Regions from separate parts of the Kushneria phosphatilytica genome, predicted to be linked through region 4. Evidence: predicted binding sites of a transcription regulator. Region 4 holds the regulator's gene; each other region holds the start of a gene.
The links. Region 4 encodes sigma-54, which starts transcription at its own class of promoters, with help from an activator protein. Its sites were predicted from a motif close to TGGCACNNNNNTTGCTNT; they were not measured.
Positions count from the first base shown of each region.

Region 1: FY550_RS01320 (NarK family nitrate/nitrite MFS transporter) is a predicted target of sigma-54. The motif match lies at 1,808-1,825, and genes of this name have one in related genera.
Region 2: hmpA (NO-inducible flavohemoprotein) is a predicted target of sigma-54. The motif match lies at 2,462-2,479, and genes of this name have one in related genera.
Region 3: glnA (glutamate--ammonia ligase) is a predicted target of sigma-54. The motif match lies at 2,530-2,547, and genes of this name have one in related genera.

Region 1 is NZ_CP043420.1:300,019-304,894, reverse strand. Features, by position in the region: gene FY550_RS01325 (nitrate regulatory protein) at 431-1,669, shown strand; gene FY550_RS01320 (NarK family nitrate/nitrite MFS transporter) at 2,026-3,387, shown strand; gene cobA (uroporphyrinogen-III C-methyltransferase) at 3,484-4,326, opposite strand; gene FY550_RS01310 (nitrate reductase) at 4,400-4,876, opposite strand, start outside.
Region 2 is NZ_CP043420.1:519,881-524,756, forward strand. Features, by position in the region: gene FY550_RS02295 (cytochrome ubiquinol oxidase subunit I) at 1-1,246, opposite strand, end outside; gene fnr (fumarate/nitrate reduction transcriptional regulator Fnr) at 1,534-2,268, opposite strand; gene hmpA (NO-inducible flavohemoprotein) at 2,524-3,702, shown strand; gene FY550_RS02310 (peptidylprolyl isomerase) at 3,777-4,343, opposite strand; gene narL (two-component system response regulator NarL) at 4,424-4,876, opposite strand, start outside.
Region 3 is NZ_CP043420.1:3,314,986-3,319,861, reverse strand. Features, by position in the region: gene FY550_RS15455 (hypothetical protein) at 27-230, shown strand; gene typA (translational GTPase TypA) at 349-2,181, opposite strand; gene glnA (glutamate--ammonia ligase) at 2,658-4,064, shown strand; gene FY550_RS15440 (hypothetical protein) at 4,164-4,876, opposite strand, start outside.
Region 4 is NZ_CP043420.1:2,182,899-2,187,774, forward strand. Features, by position in the region: gene lptC (LPS export ABC transporter periplasmic protein LptC) at 1-541, shown strand, start outside; gene lptA (lipopolysaccharide transport periplasmic protein LptA) at 583-1,155, shown strand; gene lptB (LPS export ABC transporter ATP-binding protein) at 1,152-1,877, shown strand; gene FY550_RS10100 (RNA polymerase factor sigma-54) at 2,009-3,400, shown strand; gene hpf (ribosome hibernation-promoting factor, HPF/YfiA family) at 3,466-3,774, shown strand; gene ptsN (PTS IIA-like nitrogen regulatory protein PtsN) at 4,129-4,602, shown strand; gene rapZ (RNase adapter RapZ) at 4,605-4,876, shown strand, end outside.

The DNA of each region.
Region 1 (4,876 bases), 1.7 Mb from region 4:
CCAGCTTCAGACCGCGGCCTCGTATGAAACCGACGGCACCCTTCCTCGCTGGCTTAAGCATCGCTCTGTATAATGACACAGTAATCAGCGTCAGGCCTTCGCCCTAAGCTAGGCGTGGGCTTCTTGTAACTCTTGATCAGACGCTGGTGCCGGTCGATACCTTCTAGTTCATATTGATCTTAGTTAGGCCATAAAAGCGTATGGCACCGTTGATCGCGCCGAGAATCTTCTCCTCACCAAACATGCATGAGAGGTTTGATCGTCACCCTTGAACGTACACCTCCCCTCCCGATAAAACAGGCCGCATGTACGTGGTTAGGCCACATTAAAATACGGCCCTGATGACGACGCGAGCCGTGCTGGTACACTCGGATAACACCGACAACAAGACCGTCTCACCTGACCCAGGGCGAGGCCCGAGGATATGACCGTGACCAGCTCGACCCTCGAGCGGCTGCTGGCGGCCGCCAATGCCTCCGATATCGATCGACTGCATCAACTGACCGCCCTCTGCGCGCTGGTGGGGCCGCTCTGCCAGCTGGTGCATACCCTGCAACGCGAGCGCGGGGCCTCCAGCATCGTGCTGGGCTCCCGTGGCCAGCGGTTCATCACCCGCTATCAAACGCACGTTGCCGACAGCCAAACGGCCGAGGCTGCCCTGCATGCTGCGCTGGAACACTGGATGACCGCGCCCGGCGAGGCCGCGCACGAGGTGCACGCGCGCGATCCTCGCCTGCTCAGGCGCCTGGCAGATGCCGTGAACGAAGCCGAAGCGCTCGCACGGCTGCGCGCCCGGGTGGAGCAGCAGCAGGTGACCGCCGACGAAGCCACGCGTTTGTACAACCGCACCATCGGCACGCTGCTGTCGGTGGTGTTCGAGGTGGCCGATACCGCCAGCGATGCGGACATTACCCGCGTACTGGTCAGCCTCTTCCATTTCATTCAGGGCAAGGAGCTGGCCGGGCAGGAGCGCGCCTGCGGTGCACTGGGCTTCACCCTCGGCCACTTTGATGAACCGCATCGCCACACCCTGCAAACACTAATCGATACCCAGAACGACTGTTTCGAGACATTCACCGAGTTTGCCGACGAGACGCTGCAGACCCGGTGGGCAGCGCTCATGGAGCATCCGGCGCTGACCACATTGAACCATCTTCGCTCACTGGCGCTGACCGATGCAGCACTGCCGGACGAGCTCACAGCGCCCGGCGAACAGTGGTACGCCCTGGCGACTCAGCGCATCGACGCCATGAAGGCGCTCGAGGATCAGCTCGTCGAGGCGCTGCACCAAAGCTGTCGTGAGGCGCTTGAGCGAGCACACCAGCGCAACATCGATAGCGTGACGACAGGCGCCGAACCGATGTCCCCGAGCGCTGGCACCCACACCACGCCTTCGGCAGAGCAGGCGATGGCGCGGCATTTCGACCGCTCGCTGCTCGAGCTGGTACAGGCGCAGAACAGCCGGCTCCAGCAGTTGAGTGATGAACTGGCAGACACGCGCAAGACGCTGCGTGAGCGCAAGCTGATCGAGCGTGCCAAGGGGCTGCTCATGGCGCAGCAACACATTGATGAAGACAGCGCCTATCGCCTGATGCGCAAGACCGCGATGGACCAGAGCCAGCCGCTGGTCGCGGTCGCCCGGGCCATGATCGAGCTTGCCGACCGCTAACCCGAAAGGCTCAAGGCTCAGCTTCAGTGCACACCAGCTCTCATATGCACCGCAAGCGGCCACCTCCCCTCTTTCACGTCACAACGCAATTCCTCTACTGGCCGATAGTTGCCTGAAATTCCAGCGTTCTTTCGATTGTGGCACTGGTCCTGCTCGGGATTGGGTACTCGGGCCAACGGCGGCTCGATCGGGCCATAGCCACGCCCAGCCCTGACATCGCCAATCGCGTCCTGCCGGTCGCGTACTCACTGGACAACGGCGTCCATCGACCCTCCCTATCCCCGGGGGCCGATGGGCGCCGTTGTCGTTTGTGGGCCGTCATCGCCGGTAGTGTCGTCAACCACGGAGAACGAGTGATGGACATCCGCCACAAGGCCAACAGGATACGCCTGGCCAGCTTTTCCACGCCCCAAATGCGCGCCTTCCACCTGTCGTGGTTCGCCTTTCACATCTGTTTTTTCGGTTGGTTCGGCATCGCCCCACTGATGGCCGTGGTACGCGATGACCTCGGCCTTACCAAGACCCAGATCGGCAACACCATCATCGCCTCGGTCGCCATCACCATTGTGGTGCGGCTGGTCATTGGTTTGTTGTGTGACCGCATCGGGCCCCGCCGCGCCTATACCTGGCTGCTGTGCCTGGGGTCGCTGCCGGTCATGCTGATCGGCCTGGCCGACAGCTTCGAAACCTTTCTGCTGGCGCGCCTGGCCATCGGGGCCATTGGGGCCTCCTTTGTCATCACCCAGTACCACTCCTCGATCATGTTCGCGCCCAATGTGGTCGGCACGGCCAACGCCACCACCGCCGGCTGGGGTAACCTGGGCGGCGGCACCACTCAGATCCTGATGCCGCTGGTATTTTCCGGTGTACTGATGCTGGGCGTGAGCGAAACCCTGGGCTGGCGGCTGGCGATGGTCGTGCCCGGCATCGTGCTGTTTCTGACCGGCATCGCTTATTACCGCCTGACCCAGGATGCCCCGGACGGCAACTTCGACGAGCTGCGGGCCCGCGGCGAACTGCCCGAGGCCAGTCGCGAGCACGGCGCGTTTCAAAGCTTCGCGGCAGCGGCGAAGGATATCCGCGTCTGGGCACTGTTTCTGGTCTACGCGGCCTGCTTCGGGGTCGAGCTGACCATCAACAACATCGCCGCCATCTACTTCTTTGACACCTTCTCGCTGAGTCTGGCCACGGCCGGTCTCATCGCAGGGCTGTTCGGGCTGATGAACCTGTTCGCCCGAACACTGGGCGGCATTTTCTCGGACCTGTTCGCCCGCAAGAGCGGACTCAAGGGCCGCGTGCGCTGGCTGTTTCTGGCCATGTTGTGCGAAGGCGTCGCCCTGATCGGCTTTGCCCAGATGCAGGTGCTGGCAATGGCCATCGGCATCATGCTGGTGTTCAGCCTGTTCGTGCAGATGGCCGAGGGGGCGACCTTCGGGGTCGTGCCGTTCATCAACAAACAGGCACTCGGCGCCGTGGCCGGCATCGTCGGCGCCGGCGGCAACGCAGGGGCTGTTGCCGCGGGCTTTCTGTTTCGAAGCGAGTCGCTGACCTATCAGGAAGGCTTGTTCTATCTCGGCATCGCGGTCGTGCTGATTTCCGTGGCGGCGCTGGCGGTGCGTTTCACGCCGGCGGTCGAGGCCGAGGAAGAGGCCGCCTACCGTCAGGCGGCCGATGCGGATGACGACAAGGCCGGAGCGGCGCCGATCGCTGCGCGGTAAGCGCACTCGCCCAGCGCTCGACAGTGCCCGCCATCGAAAACGCCGTCATCCTCGGATGACGGCGTTCTTCGTGGTCTGGAGTTCAACACGCGCTACTCAGGTGAGAGGCGCGCCTGCGGGCCGGGGCTCAATCTCCACATCAGCATCCTCCACACCGGCATCGTCACCACCCCGATACAGCAACACAACGCTGCCGACCACGATCAGACATGGCGACGGCATCGGCGCCTCGGCCAGCCGGGCCGGGAGCGTTGCCAGCGTGCCGGCGCGGATCTGCTGCGTCGGGAGTGTGGCGTGGGCGATCAGCATGATCGGCCAGTTGGCGGGCAACCCGGCGCCAATCAGGCCGTCACAGATCTCTGCGACCCGGCCCAGGCCCATATAGAACACCAGCGTCTCGTCCCGGCGGGCCAGGGCGCGCCAGTCAGGGTCGAGTTCGGCCTGTGCCTGGCGTGCGGTCACAAAGCGCAGCGACTGGGCGTGGGCTCGATCCGTCAGCGGCAGACCGAGCGCCGAAGCCGCACCGGAGGCAGCGGTGATGCCCGGAACGATCTCGGTTTCGATACCGGACTCGCTCAGAGCCGCCAGCTCCTCGCCCATGCGGCCGAACACGCCGGGGTCGCCGCCCTTGAGCCGCACCACCCGCTTGCCCTCGCGCGCCAACGCGACCAGCCGCTCACCGATTTCGGCCTGAGGCACGCTGTGATGACCACAGGCCTTGCCGACATAGTAGCGTTCGCACCCGGTCGGCAACAGCGCCAGAATGTCCTGACCCACGAGCCGGTCATACACCACGGCATCAGCCGCCTGGAGGCGCGTCAGCGCCCGCACGGTCAACAGATCAGCCGCCCCCGGACCGGCGCCCACCAGTGCCACCCGCCCGGCTGGCGCTCTCTGCGCGCTCGCAGCAATTTCAGGAGTCGGGGTACGCGTCGGCAACAGCGCCCTAGTCGCGGCGTGACCAAGCCGCATCATCCAGCGGGGCGCACCGAGACGCACGGTGCGCGAGGGATTACAGCTCGACATGATCACACACCTCTTCCAGTAATGCCTTCAGTTCAGGCTGACAGGAGCCGCACTGGGTACCACACGCCAGCTTCGCTCCCAGCGCCTCGACGCTTCGATGGCCGTCACGGATGGCCGCCTGGATCGCATACTGCCCCACCTGATGGCAGCTACAGACGACAGGCCCCTCATCTACGGCGCCACTGGCAGCGCCGGCCAGAATACGCCGCCGCGTGGCTGCATCGAGCGGCACGTCATCCGTGGGGCTGAAGCAGGCATCCAGCCAGTTCAGCGAGGGCAACTCGGCGGGCGGGCCAACCATCAGCCACCACTGAAGCCGACCCTCGATGAGACCGCTGGCCCGCAGCCGCCCTCGGGCGTCATCGGTGCTCCACTGTGATATCGGGCCCGGTAAGGTGCGCTTGATCCAGGCCATCCAGTCTCGCGCCCGGGTCTCGGGTTGGCCCGCCAGCTGCCAGCGCAG
Region 2 (4,876 bases), 1.7 Mb from region 4:
GGCGCACGCTGATCCAGGTACCGAAGGCGAAGACCAGCAGCATCAGCAGTCCACAGGCGACCATGATGCGGAAGGTGAAGAACAGTGGTGCCACATTGGGGATGGTATCCAGTGCCGCCTGATGGATCTGGGCCGGCGTGGCATTGGCCGGATCCTCGAGATAGCGCAGCATCAGCATGCCGTAGCCGATATCGGCCTGGTGCTGTTCGATGGTCTGACGTACTGCGGGTGAGTCATTACCTTCGCGCAGCTGCTGGAGTGCCGTATAGCCCTTGATACCGCTGATGATACGCTGCTCATGCAGATCGGTGAGCTCATTGAGGCCGGTGACCTGCTCATCCATCGAACGGGTTGCGATCAGCCCCAGTAACCAGGGAATCTGAATGGAGAAGTCGTTTTCGCGGGTTTCCTGATTGGGTATGGCGAACAGGGTGAAATCCGCGGGTGCCGGCTGAGTATCCCATTCGGCTTCGATGGCGGCGAGCTTGTATTTCTGAACATCGCCCATTTCGTAGCCGGATTCGTCTCCCAGTACCATGACCGACAGCACCGCAAACAGCCCGAAGATCGAACCCACGGCAAAGGAGCGTTTGGCGAAAGCCAGATCACGCCCCTTGAGTAGATACCAGGCACTGATACCGACTACAAACAGGGCGCCAGTGCAGTAACCTGCTGCCACGGTATGTACGAACTTGACCTGAGCAACCGGGTTGAAGATGACATCGGCAAAGCTCTGCATCTCCATGCGCATGGTTTCAAAGTTGAACTGGGCGCCGGTGGGGTGCTGCATCCAGCCGTTGGCGATCAGGATCCACAGTGCCGAGAAATTCGAACCGATGGCCACCAGCCAGGTCACCACCATGTGCTGGACCTTGCTCAGTCGATCCCAGCCGAAAAAGAACAGCCCGACAAAGGTGGATTCGAGGAAGAAGGCCATCAGCCCTTCAATGGCCAGCGGGGCGCCAAAGATATCGCCCACATAGTGGGAGTAGTAGGCCCAGTTGGTGCCGAACTGAAACTCCATGGTCAGCCCGGTCGTCACGCCGAGGGCAAAGTTGATACCGAACAGCTTGCCCCAGAAGCGGGTCATGTCACGGTAGATTTCGCGGCCGGTGGCGACATAGGTCGTCTCCATGATGGCCAGCACGAAAGCCAGTCCCAGCGTCAGCGGGACAAAGAGAAAGTGATAGAGCGCGGTGAGGGCAAACTGCCATCTCGAAAGCGCGACGAGCGACTCGGAAATCATGTCCCGGACCCCTTGTCGAATGATCCCCTGATGTCCCCGTGTCAGCGAGCGCGTTGTGCCGGTTCTGTCGCCGGCTGTTCGAGTTATCGCGTACGAGGGCACCACCTGAAAGCCCATGCGACTTTCATGGCCATTTTACGGCCGATATGAAGAATCCCTATAGGGCAGTTTGTCGCATGCGCTTATATATAATGAATTGCTGTTTCAAAATAAAAAACCCATGTCCTGGAATTTTCCAATCAAAAGATGGGTTGTGGTACTGATGGAAAGCAATCCTGTCGTTTTTTTCAGGGTGAACCGTTTTCGGCAAGTTCATATAATAATTGTGGCTGCAATATTTGAACGTCGCGTCCCCTGATGGCGACCAGATGATTGTCCCTGAAGCGTTTGAGCACCCGGCTGACCGTTTCAAGAGCAAGGCCAAGATGATTGCTGATATCGGTTCGTGTCATGGGAAGCCGATAGGTTTTTGAAGAGTGCCCGCACCTCTGAAAGCGCACAGCCAGATTGATCAGAAAACCGGCAATACGCTCATCGGCCGTCTTGCATGACAGCAGGCGAATCAGACGGTGATCCTCTTTCATCTCGCGGCTCATGCTGCGAAATAATTGACTGCGCAGCTGTGGTATCCGTTCGGCCAGCGTCTCCAGATGGCTGAAGGGGATTTCACAAATACAGGTTTTCTCCATGGCATGGGCATAACCGGTATGGTAGCCATCGTCGATACCATCGAATCCCACCAGTTCTCCGGGCAGAAAAAAATGGGTGATCTGCTCATTGCCTGCATGATCAAAATTGACCTGTTTGAGGCTGCCGGAACGAATGGCATAGACGTTTGAAAAATGATCGCCCTGTCTGAAGAGACAATCGCCTGTCGCCAGTGGGGGGCGTCTTTTGATAATGGCATCAAAGTGATCCAGCTCACCGGTTTTCAACGCCACTGGCAGACATAGCGAGCTCAGGCTGCAGGTCTGGCAATGTGCGCCATGAGAACAATAAGGGGTGGCCGACGCAATGGTCATGATTTCATTTCCGTGAGGAGTTCATCGCGCATTCGAAAGGATCTTGTAATAAACAATGATAATGGATTTTCTCTCTGCAGAATTCTCGCTGAAGGTATCAAATTGACTCAGGTAGTGTCACTTGGACACTGTCGACAAGAATCAAAATGACACGCTTTTAATAATAGGTATGGTATTTCAAGCAGTTACAACCTGGCATGAGACTTGCTAAGTCATGATTGTGTTTTTATTGATTTGATCAAAGAGAATGTTTTTATGCTAACTAATGAACAGGCCCGGATTATTGCAACAACCGCACCGGTTGTTGCAGAGCACGCTGAAACCATCGCCAAAACCTTCTATCCGTTAATGTTCGAGCGTTATCCGCATGTGAGATCGATGTTCAACATGCGTCATCAGCAGACCGGAGAGCAGCCCCGGGCGTTGGCACGTTCGGTCGTGGCCTATGCCCTTGATCGGGAGGACCCGGTCGCGCTGGAGCGGCTCATGACACCGATCGTCAACAAGCATGTCGCCATCAATCTGCAGCCCGACCAGTATCCGATCGTGGGCGAGTGCCTGATGGCTGCCATTGGTGAAGTGCTTGGCGATGCCGTCACCCCTGATGTGGCTGACGCGTGGAGCGGACTCTACTGGGAGTTCGCCAATCGACTCATCGATGCCGAAGAGCAGACCTACCGTCAGCTGGAAGAGGCGCCGGGGGGCTGGCGTGGTGAGCGCGAATTCTATCTGATTGATCGTGTGCCGGAGAGCGATGAGATCGTGTCGTTCTACTTCAAACCGGTGGATGGCAAGCCGATCCGAACCTTTCAGCCGGGCCAGTACCTGGGCGTGGCACTCGAGATCGACGGTGAACAGTCCCTGCGTCAGTACAGCCTGACGTCACGGCCGGGGGATGATTTCTATCGCATCTCGGTCAAGCGTGAGGGTCAGGGGCGGGCCAGCCGCCACCTGCATGATCATGTGAAGGTCGGCGATCACGTCAGGCTACTGGCGCCGGTCGGTGAGATGGTACTCGATGATCGCGATGCGCCGGTCATGCTGATCAGTGGTGGTGTGGGCCAGACGCCCATGCTCTCACTCATGGCACAGGCGCTTGATGCAGGGCGCCGGGTGATCTACCTGCATGGCGCACGCAACGCTCGCGTTCATGCCTTTCATGAGCATCTGCAGGCAATGTCCGAACAGTACGGCAGCCAGCTGACCTATCGCTACGTCTACAGTGATCCGGAGACTGCCGATGGCCAGCACCACAAAGGCATCATCGATCGGGCGCTGCTGGCCGACTACCTGCCGCGTGAGGCGACGCCGAGCTGCTACTTCACCGGCCCCACTGGCTTCATGCGTGACCTGGATAACGAGTTGGCTGCTCTTGGTGTCGATGCACCGTATCGTCATTTCGAGTATTTCGGCCCCTCCGGTCAACTGCACTGAGTATCGCTGATACGCCAGCGCACGGCCCCGCAGGTCGAAGGGGCCGTGGCCTGATGGACCGCTGGCGAGGCACGTTACTGCAGTCGCCTGACGCCCAGAATGGTGACTGGTTCCCGAGGGACATCGGCGTGTTGGCCCTTGTGAGTGGTCGGCACGCCGGCGATGGCGTCAACCACGTCCATTCCCGATACCACATGTCCAAAGACGGTGTACCCGGGCGCCTGAAAGTTGCGGTAATCCAGTGTCGGATTGTCGACCAGGTTAATGAAGAACTGGCTGGTAGCCGAGTCCGGTTGGGCGGTACGCGCCATGGCAATGGTGCCACGGGTGTTACTGAGTCCACTCTCCTCCAGTGCCATGGGGGCATGCGTCTTTTTGGGCGAGAGATTCGCTGTCATGCCGCCGCCCTGGATCATGAAGCCGTCGATAACGCGATGAAAGATGGTGCCCTGATAGAAGTCTTCATCGACGTAGCGCAGGAAATTTTTCACCGTGCGAGGCGCCGCCGTAGCATTGAGTTCGAGCTCAATCTTGCCCTGGCTGGTTCTGATTTCGACGTGTGGATGATTGCCATTGGCCAGTGCCAGAGGCGAAAACAGCGACAGTATCAGCAGGCCACTGCGCAGTAATGGTTTCAACATGAAGGGGGCTCCGATAGTAAATGAGACCAGCATCCGGCCGGAAGAGAAGAACCTGCTCGGCCATGAAACACGCAAGGCGATCATTTCCACCCCTCTCGCGCCGCCCATACGGCTGCTTCGGTGCGGGTGCGCATGCCCATCTTCCTGAGCAGGTGACGCATGTGAACCTTGACCGTACCTTCACTGATGTCCAGCCTTCGGCCGATTTCCTTGTTGGCATAGCTGCGTGCAATCAGACGCAGGATGTCGCGTTCTCGCCGGGTCAGCCGGGCGATGAGCACCTCGGGGCCGCTCGCAGGTTCGCGTAGTGCTCGCGCGAGAAGGCCCATGAGTCGTGGGTCGAAGGCATCATCCGAGGTCTCGAGACTGTCAATGGCGGTCAGCAGCTCCTCGGGGGCCGTATCCTTGAGAAGATAACCACTGGCGCCGGCACGAATGGCCGCCAGCACGTCGTCCTGCTCTTCCGAAACGGTCAGCATGACAATGGGGGCCGATACTCCCGCCTCGCGCAGCCGGGTCAGTGTCTCGATACC
Region 3 (4,876 bases), 1.1 Mb from region 4:
AGCGATAGCGATCCAGGAGAGCAGACATGACACTGTTAATGATTGGTGGTACCGCCTACGCACTGCTGATGTTGTTTGTCGTTGGCGCCATGATGGTTTCCGGTCGGGCTTCCGATCGCGAAGAGCTGCAGCGCCAGACGGTGCAGGTCCCGGCGACCAGCGAAGCCGGTCAGATGAAACTGAAGGTGGCTCCGCAGCAGCATCCACATCCGCAGCAGCACGCTGCCTGATCTGTCCCTGCACAAGCTGCAGGACATGAAAAACGCCGCCGGCTATCCGGCGGCGTTTTCGTTTGTAGCGCTGCTGTCCGAGTAGCCGCCCGGGCCACGACCCGGGCGGTCTGCAGCCTTACTTGCGAGCGCGCTTGCGCTCGTTTTCGGTCAGCTGCTTCTTGCGCAGACGAACATGCTCAGGCGTGATTTCGACCAGTTCGTCATCATCGATGAACTCGATCGCCTGCTCGAGGCTGAAGCGGATCGGCGGTGTCAGCACGATGTTTTCATCGCTGCCCGAGGCGCGCATGTTATCGAGCTTCTTGCCCTTGGTCGGATTGACGACCATGTCATCGGCGCGGTTGTTGATACCGACCAGCATGCCCTCGTAGACCTCGGTGCCCTGCTCGATGATCAGCTTGCCGCGATCCTGCAGGGTGAACAGGGCATACGCCAGGGCCTTTCCGGAGACCATGGAGACCAGAACACCGTTGCGGCGTTCAATGGTGGCATCCGGCTTGAGAGCGCCGTAATGATCGAAACGGCTGGTCAGGATGCCGGTGCCGGACGTCAGGGTCAGAAACTGACCACGGAAGCCGATCAGTCCGCGTGACGGGATGATGAAGTCCAGTCGAACGCGACCCTTGCCATCCGGGTTCATGTTGGTCATCTCGCCCTTGCGGTAGCCGAGCTCCTCCATGATGGCGCCCTGGTGCTGCTCTTCGCAGTCGATGATGACTTCTTCGTAGGGCTCCTGCTGCTCACCATCGATTTCACGAATGATGACCTCGGGACGGCCTACGGCCAGCTCGTAGCCCTCACGGCGCATGGCTTCGATCAGCACCGACAGATGCAGCTCGCCGCGACCGGATACCTTGAACTTCTCGGGGGATTCACCCTGTTCGACGCGCAGCGCCACGTTGTGAATCAGTTCGCGCTCGAGACGTTCCTTGATATTACGGCTGGTCACGAACTTGCCTTCGCGTCCGGCGAAAGGAGAGTCGTTGACCTGGAAGGTCATCGAGACGGTAGGCTCATCCACGGTCAGAGCCGGCAGGGCCTCGACATTATTGGGATCGCAGAGCGTATCGGAGATCGCCAGATCGTCGATACCGGTAATACAGACAATGTCACCAGCGCTGACGGCATCTGCCTGCATGCGCTCCAGACCCATGTGGGTCATGACCTGGCCGATCTTGCCGCGTCGGGTTGCGCCGTCGCGGGAGACCACGGTGACCTGCTGACCGGGACGAACACTGCCGCGCTTGACGCGTCCCAGACCGATGACGCCGACATAGCTGTTGTAGTCCAGTGCCGAAATCTGCATCTGGAAAGGACCATCGAGTTCGACGGTCGGCGGCTCGACGATATCGACGATGGACTGGAACATGGGCGTCATGTCCTCGGCCATTTCATCCGGTTCCATACCGGCCACGCCGTTGAGTGCCGAGCAGTAGATGATCGGGAAGTCGAGCTGATCCTCGGTAGCGCCGAGGTTGTCGAACAGATCGAAAATCTGGTCAATGACCCAGTCGGGACGGGCGCCGGGACGGTCAATCTTGTTGACGACCACGATGGGCTTGAGCCCCTGAGCAAATGCCTTCTGGGTCACGAAGCGGGTCTGCGGCATGGGACCGTCGACAGCATCCACCATCAGCAGCACCGAATCGACCATCGACATGACACGCTCGACCTCACCGCCAAAATCGGCGTGGCCAGGGGTGTCGACGATATTGATGTGATAGTCGTGCCAGCTGATCGCGGTATTCTTTGCCAGGATGGTAATGCCGCGTTCCTTCTCCTGGTCGTTGGAATCCATGATCCGCTCCTGGTTTTCCGCCTTGCGGTCCAGGGTACCGGATTGCTGCAACAGCTTATCGACCAGTGTGGTCTTGCCGTGGTCAACGTGAGCGATGATGGCGATATTGCGAAGCTTGCTGATATCGCCGGCGATGTCCTGACTGGTCATGGATAATCACCCGAAAGTGGAAACACGCGTTCACCTTCTTCGACGATGTACGCCGAATGGATGACGTGTGGAAATTTGCGCGCATTGTAGCGACTCACGGGCGTGACGAATAGCTGCTGGAGGCTTCAAACGAAAGAAGAACATAAAAAGCGGGCTCCCGGGCAGAGAGGACTGCTGTCACGCTCTGTTGTGGTGCATGCACCCATAAGGTGCATCACAAGAGTGCAATACGAAGGTCGGGCGCATTCCATGGCACGCCGCAGAACTGCGCTTCATTCGTTTGAGAAGAGTGAATTTGTTTTATAAAACATGAAGATATCCCAATGGCAGGCGCGATGCCGAAGCGGTTGGCACGCTGCATGCATTATTTGGGGACAGGACACGACCTGTATGCACTACAGGTGAGCGTGTTACAACGACAATCCGAGAAGATGTTTACCGATCCCGAGCCGTCACGCTCATAACGGAGGACCATCATGTCAGAGAAAACACTTGCCCTGATCGAGGAAAACGACGTCAGGTGGGTTGATCTGCGCTTTACCGATACCCGAGGCAAGGAGCAGCACGTCACCATTCCTGCACGCAGTGTCGATGAAGAGTTCTTCGAGACCGGCCAGATGTTCGACGGCTCCTCCATCGATGGCTGGAAGGGGATCAATGAGTCCGACATGATCCTGTTGCCGGAAGACGGCACGGCCTACCTCGATCCGTTTACCGAGGACCCGACGCTGGTGCTGCGCTGCGACATCATCGAGCCGGCGACCATGCAGGGTTATGAGCGTGATCCGCGCTCCATCGCCAAGCGTGCCGAAGCGTATCTCAAGAGCACCGGCCTGGGGGATACCGCCTTTTTCGGTCCCGAGCCCGAGTTCTTCATCTTTGATGAGGTCCATTTCAAGACCGACCTGCGTGGCTCCTACTATCGGATCTCCTCCGAAGAGGGCGCCTGGGCGACCGATGAAGCCTTCGAAGGCGGCAACATGGGTCACCGGCCGCGCGTCAAGGGCGGATACTTCCCGGTACCGCCGGTCGACTCCTTCCACGATATCCGCAGTGCCATGTGCACCACGCTGGAATCCGTGGGCCAGGGCGTCGAAGTGCACCACCACGAGGTCGCCAACGCCGGTCAGAATGAAATCGGGGTCAAGTTCAACACCCTCGTGCAGAAGTGCGATGAGGTGCAGACCCTGAAGTATGTGATCCACAACGTGGCGCATGCCTATGGCAAGACGGCCACGTTCATGCCCAAGCCGATGAACGGTGACAACGGTTCCGGTATGCACGTTCACCAGTCCTTCTGGAAGGACGGCGAGAACATGTTCGCCGGCGACGGTTATGCAGGGCTTTCCGAAACGGCGCTGTACTACATCGGCGGCATCATCAAGCATGCTCGTGCGCTGAATGCCTTCACCAACCCCTCGACCAACTCCTACAAGCGTCTGGTGCCGGGCTTCGAAGCGCCGGTCATGCTGGCCTACAGTGCCCGCAACCGTAGCGCCTCGTTGCGTATTCCGTATACGTCGAGCCCCAAGGCCAAGCGTGTCGAGACCCGTTTCCCGGATCCGGCGGCCAACCCCTATCTTGCCTTTGCCGCCATGCTGATGGCAGGCATCGATGGAATCCGCAACAAGATCCATCCCGGCGATGCCATGGACAAGAACCTCTATGACCTGCCGCCGGAAGAGGGCAAATCGGTGCCCACCGTGGCCAGCAGCCTGGACCAGGCACTCGAGGCGCTGAAGGAAGATCATGACTTTTTGACTGAAGGTGGTGTGTTCAGCGAGGACATGATCGAGGCCTACATCGAACTCAAGATGGAAGAAGTCACGGCAGTGCGCATGGCGCCGACGCCGGTCGAGTTCGAGCTTTACTACAGCGTCTGAATCGATGACCGAGCCGCCTCGGCGGTTCGGATATGTCGGATAGGGAAACGCCCCGCGCAATGCGGGGCGTTTTTTTGCGTGGTGGGCAGAGTATACCGATCAGCAGGTGTGCAGGTTGAACCAGAGCCAGAAGCCTTTCGGTGTCTTCGGCTGCCCCGTCTGACGATCAACGAAGTGCAGCGTCAGCCACCGGGACGAGCGGGAGTCGCTGTGGTTCCAGGTCTCTCCCTTGTCGTAGGTGATCCCGTCGAGCACGATGCCGCGATCCTCGACCGTGACGCTGATCATGGGGTTGTCGAAGCCATAGACAGCTGCCATCGAGACTTCGCCTTCGGTGCCGCGATCAATTTTGGTAAAGGCCTCCAGTCCCCGGGCACGCTCGCCTTCACACACATAACACTGGGCAGGTACACCGGTACGAGCTACATGTCCCTCTTCCAGTTCGGAACGACCGACCAGACCCGGTTGGGGATGGCCGGCGCCATCGCGTTCCAGATGCAGTGACTCATAACGCTTGTCTTCACCATCCACCATTTTCAGAAAGCGCAACGAGTTTTCAAAGACACCGCCGTTGCCGTTTTCGGGATAGTTATCGATGGTGATGTGGCCGCCATCGCCCCCGGCGCCCCCGGTCCTCAGCGTAAGATCCTGCGACCAGCCGCCGCCCTTGGCTCGGCCGGCGCGGATCACCATCGGATCAGAGCCAATCCAGTCGGCGCGGCTGGCACTCAGCCCGTCACAGGTCAGGTGCATGGCCTTGCCGACGCAGCTGACAATGCGCAGTGTGCCGCCGTCGGTGGTAACACCACCCA
Region 4 (4,876 bases):
GCTGGTGGCGCTCGGTATCGGGCTGACCCTGATTGAACAGCGAGGGCGCCTGATGTCACCGACATTCAACGCTACCAGCGATGGCGAACAACCGGACTATTATCTGGAGAACGTGGAATACACCCGCTTCAACGCCCAGGGAGAGGCCGACCAAACGCTCTCATCACCACGGATTGCGCACACCCCTGATGATGATGTTACCCGCGCCCGCAGTCCGAATGTCATGCTGCTTGATAGCAGCGGACGTCACTGGCATGCCACCGGTAAGCAGGCCAGACTGAGTGGCACTGATGACACGCTGGTTCTGACGGGTGATGCGCGTTTGTTCGAACCCGATCGCCAGTGGCGTCTGGAAACCGATACGCTGCATTATGATCGCAATGACCGCCATGCCTGGAGTAACAGCGAGTCGTATTTCCACCGGGGCAACCAGCGTACTCGTGGCAATCGTTTCGATGCCTGGCTTGATCGGAAGGAGCTGGTCATCGATGGCGATGTCCATGGTTACTTTCCGATGACCACTCAATCAGACACGCCGTAAGGGCGCCTGTCTTTCCTGACAAAACCGACAAGGAATCCGACATGAAGCGACGCCTGCTGCTCTGCTCTGCTGCCCTGACGGCCGGTCTGATCGCTGCCGCACCGGTAGCGGCACTGGAGGGCGATGCCGAGAAACCCATCCAGGTCTCGGCAGATCGGCTACAGCTCGACGACAAGGCCGGTACCGCCGTCTATACCGGCAATGTTCAGATGGAACAGGGGTCGATGGAACTCGACGCAGCTACGGTCACCATCCGACGAGGCAACAATGGCGGCGTTTCACAGGTCACCGCCAAAGGTGGCGGGGGCAAGCGCGCCTATATCGAACAGAAACCCAACCCCACCGACCCTCTGGTGCGTGGCTGGGGCGACACCCTGATCTACCACGCTGATAGCCGGCGGGTGGAAATGATCGGCGATGCCGAGTTGCATCAGGGTGATGACACCTTCAACGGCGGCTACGTCCAGTATCATCTCGACACCCGCCAGGTAGACGCTCGCGGACGACAGAATGCCGATCAATCCGAGGGTAGCAGTGGCAAGAACGGTCGAGTACACATGACCCTGACGCCAAACACCGCCAGCAGCAACGACGGGGGAAGCAGCGGTCAATGAAGACGCTGAACGTTACGCATCTCGCCAAGAGCTTCAAGGGTCGGCGTGTGGTGCAGGACATCAGCCTGTCAATCCGACAGGGTGAAGTCGTCGGGCTGCTAGGGCCCAATGGCGCCGGCAAGACTACTTCCTTCTACATGATCGTGGGACTGATTCGCGCCGATGCCGGCCATGTCTCGATTGATGAGCTTGATCTCAGTCGCGAACCGATGCATCGACGTGCCCGCTCGGGTATTGGTTATCTTCCGCAGGAGGCCTCGATCTTTCGCAAGATGACGGTCGCCAACAATATCCGGGCGATACTGGAAACTCGCAAGGATCTTGATCGCGCCGGCCGCCAGCGACGCCTTGATCAGTTGCTGGAGGAATTCAGCATCACCCACATTCGCGATAACGTCGGCATGAGCCTTTCCGGCGGAGAGCGCCGACGTGTTGAAATCGCTCGGGCACTGGCCACGGAACCGGCTTTTATCCTTCTGGATGAACCCTTCGCAGGGGTTGATCCCATCTCGGTGGGAGAAATCAAGGGCATCATCCGGCAGTTGCGCACGCGCAATATCGGTGTATTGATCACCGACCACAACGTGCGTGAAACACTGGATATCTGTGACAACGCCTATATCGTCGGTGATGGCAAGATCATCGCCGAAGGCGATGCCAGCGCCATTCTCGCCAATCAACATGTGCGTGATGTCTATCTGGGGCACGAATTCCGACTCTGATCACTGCCAGGCGTGGCATGGAATTTGCTTCAAAAACCCCTTGTGGCTCTTGCATGGCATGAAGGGGCTCGATAGCGTGTCGTCAATGTACCAGTGACGAGCCCGCCATCATGTCCATGATGAAACCCTCCATGCAGCTTCGAATCGGCGCCCAGCTGAACATGACGCCGCAGTTGCAGCAGGCCATTGCCCTGTTGCAGCTGTCGACGCTCGATCTGCGTCAGGAGATTCAGCAGGCGCTGGAAAGCAATCCCCTGCTTGAGCTCGAGGAAGACTTCGACGAGCTGGAGCTCAGTGATCCCCGGGACGAGGAATGGGCGGAAGACATTCCCGATGAACTGGCGCTGGATAGTCAGTGGGAAGATATCTATCCCGACGCCGTCGGTAACGGCAGTGACCAGGCGCCCGATTTCGAACGCAACACAGCTGCCGAAACCCTGCAACAGCATCTTGGCGCGCAGTTGGCGCTGCTGACGCTCGACGAACGCGATCACCAGATGGCCGAAACCCTGATCGATGCACTCGATGACAGCGGCTATCTGAGCGTAACGCTGGACGAGCTCTGTCAGGGGCTGCGGGCCCAGGGTATGGCTGGACTGCGTGTCAGCGAACTTGAGCAGCTGCTGGTACGACTCCAGCAGTTCGAGCCCAGTGGGGTTTTTGCCCGCGATTTGCGCGAATGCCTGTTATTGCAGTTGGCACAGTTGCCTTCCGACACGCCTCATCTACCTCAGACAAGACGCCTGATTCGCCATTTCCTCGAAGCACTGGGACTGGATAACCGCAAGCTGCTACGACGCCGGCTGGGGGTAGACGATGAGACGCTCACCACCATCATTGCCACCATCCGCACCCTGGACCCTCGGCCGGGGCAACGTTTCGAAGGTGCCGAGCAGGGCTATATTGTTCCTGACCTGATTCTTCGTCGCAGCCCTCGTGACGGCTGGCAGCTCGAACTCAACCCCGATGCCCTGCCCCGCCTGCGTATTCAGCCCGACTATGCGGCGCTGATACGTCGTGCCGACAAGAGCGATGACAACAGCTTTCTCAAGCAACATCTACAGGAAGCCCGCTGGTTGATGAAAAGCCTGTCAAGCCGTAACGACACACTGCTCCGGGTAGGACGGGAAATCATGCTGCATCAGCAGGCATTTCTCGAGCACGGCGAAGAGGCCATGAAGCCCCTGGTTCTGGCCGATATCGCCAGCGCCGTCGAAATGCATGAATCCACCATTTCACGTGTTACCACGCGCAAGTATATTCACACCCCTCGTGGTGTCTTCGAACTCAAACACTTCTTCTCCAGTCATGTCGGACAGGAAGGAGAAGGCCATGCCAGTACGGCGATTCGAGCGCGGATCAAGAAGCTCATCAGCGACGAATCCCCCCGCAAGCCGCTTTCCGATGCACGCCTGGTATCGCTGCTGTCGGACAGCGGAATTACCGTCGCTAGACGAACCATCGCCAAATACCGTGAATCCATGGGTATTCCTTCGTCGAGTGAACGCAAGCGACTGGCATAAGCAGGGTAGGCACCCGAGCCAAAAGGTTTACAATCAACTTGTCACCTGTCGGAAAGGAGCGTGTCATGCAGGTCAATATTACCGGCCATCACATCGAACTGACCGATGCACTGCGAGACTATGTTCATCAGAAGCTGGCCAGGATAGAGCGACATCACGACAACATTACCAATGTGCAGGTCACTCTCTCGGTGGAAAAATCACGTCAGCAGGCTGCCTGTACCCTGCATGCTTCCGGCGCGGAGCTTCATGCCAACAGTGAACAGGATGATATGTATGCTGCCATCGATGCCCTGACCGACAAGCTGGACCGTCAGTTGGTCAAGCACAAGGAAAAGGTTCAGGCACGCGCCCAGGGCAACGGCAAGAACTGAACACCCTTGCAGAACCGGCAAGGCACAAGGAAGTCATGTCCCGGGCGGAACTTCGGGTCCGCCCGGGCATTCGAGGGAACACAAGGCCTGTTAACACTGACAAGACTCGCCGCACTGCTGCCTCCTGACCGTTCGAGCAGGCGCGAGAAGAGCCATTCGGTGAGCCACCATGACCCATGAACAATACCGCAGCAGTGGTTTTCGCAAGTCCCCGGAAAAAATACAGGCCAATGTGCAAAAGAACGTTGCATTACGCTCATGCGGCCTGTTACACCGCACATACCGCGCCGGCGTTTGCAGCCCCGTTGCCTGCGGCGCCAGGATTTCGCAAGCGTTGACAGGCTCCCGCACATCATGACGCTCGATCAGATCCTCCCGCCGGAACGCACCATGTTCGATGTGACCGGTGGCAGCAAGAAACGGGTGCTGGAATTCTTCAGCACCCTGATCGCCCAGAATACCCCCAGCATTGACGCCCAGGAGGTGTTCGGCCGGCTGATCAGCCGCGAGCGACTTGGCAGCACCGGCGTAGGTAATGGCGTCGCCATTCCCCATGCTCGCAACCCTCATTGCCGCCAGCCACTGGCCAGTTTCCTGAGTCTGGCCGATCCGATCGATTTCGATGCCATCGACGGGGAACCGGTCGATCTGATCTTCGTGCTGCTGGTGCCTGAAACTGCCGATGATACCCACCTGGCATTGCTGGCCCAGATTGCCGAGCTACTCAACTCGGACGAAACTCGCAAGGCACTACGCGCTGCCGAAAGCCAGCCAGCGCTTTATGAGACCCTGATCGGGGCCATCCGCCAGCAAAACGAGCGCAACTGATCATGCAACTGGTAATCATCAGTGGCCGATCCGGCTCCGGCAAATCGATCGCGCTGCAGGCGCTCGAGGATCTTGGCTTCTATGCCATCGATAATCTTCCAGCCATGTTGCTGGCACCGCTGATCGATGAACTCGAAGCTGGCAGCCCACACCGACGTCGGGTTGCGGTCAGCATTGACGCCCGCAACCTGCCGACCGCGCTGGAACAGTTCCCGGGCCTGCTGGAATCACTGACCGGACGCGGACTTGATTGCCAGGTGGTCTATCTCACTGC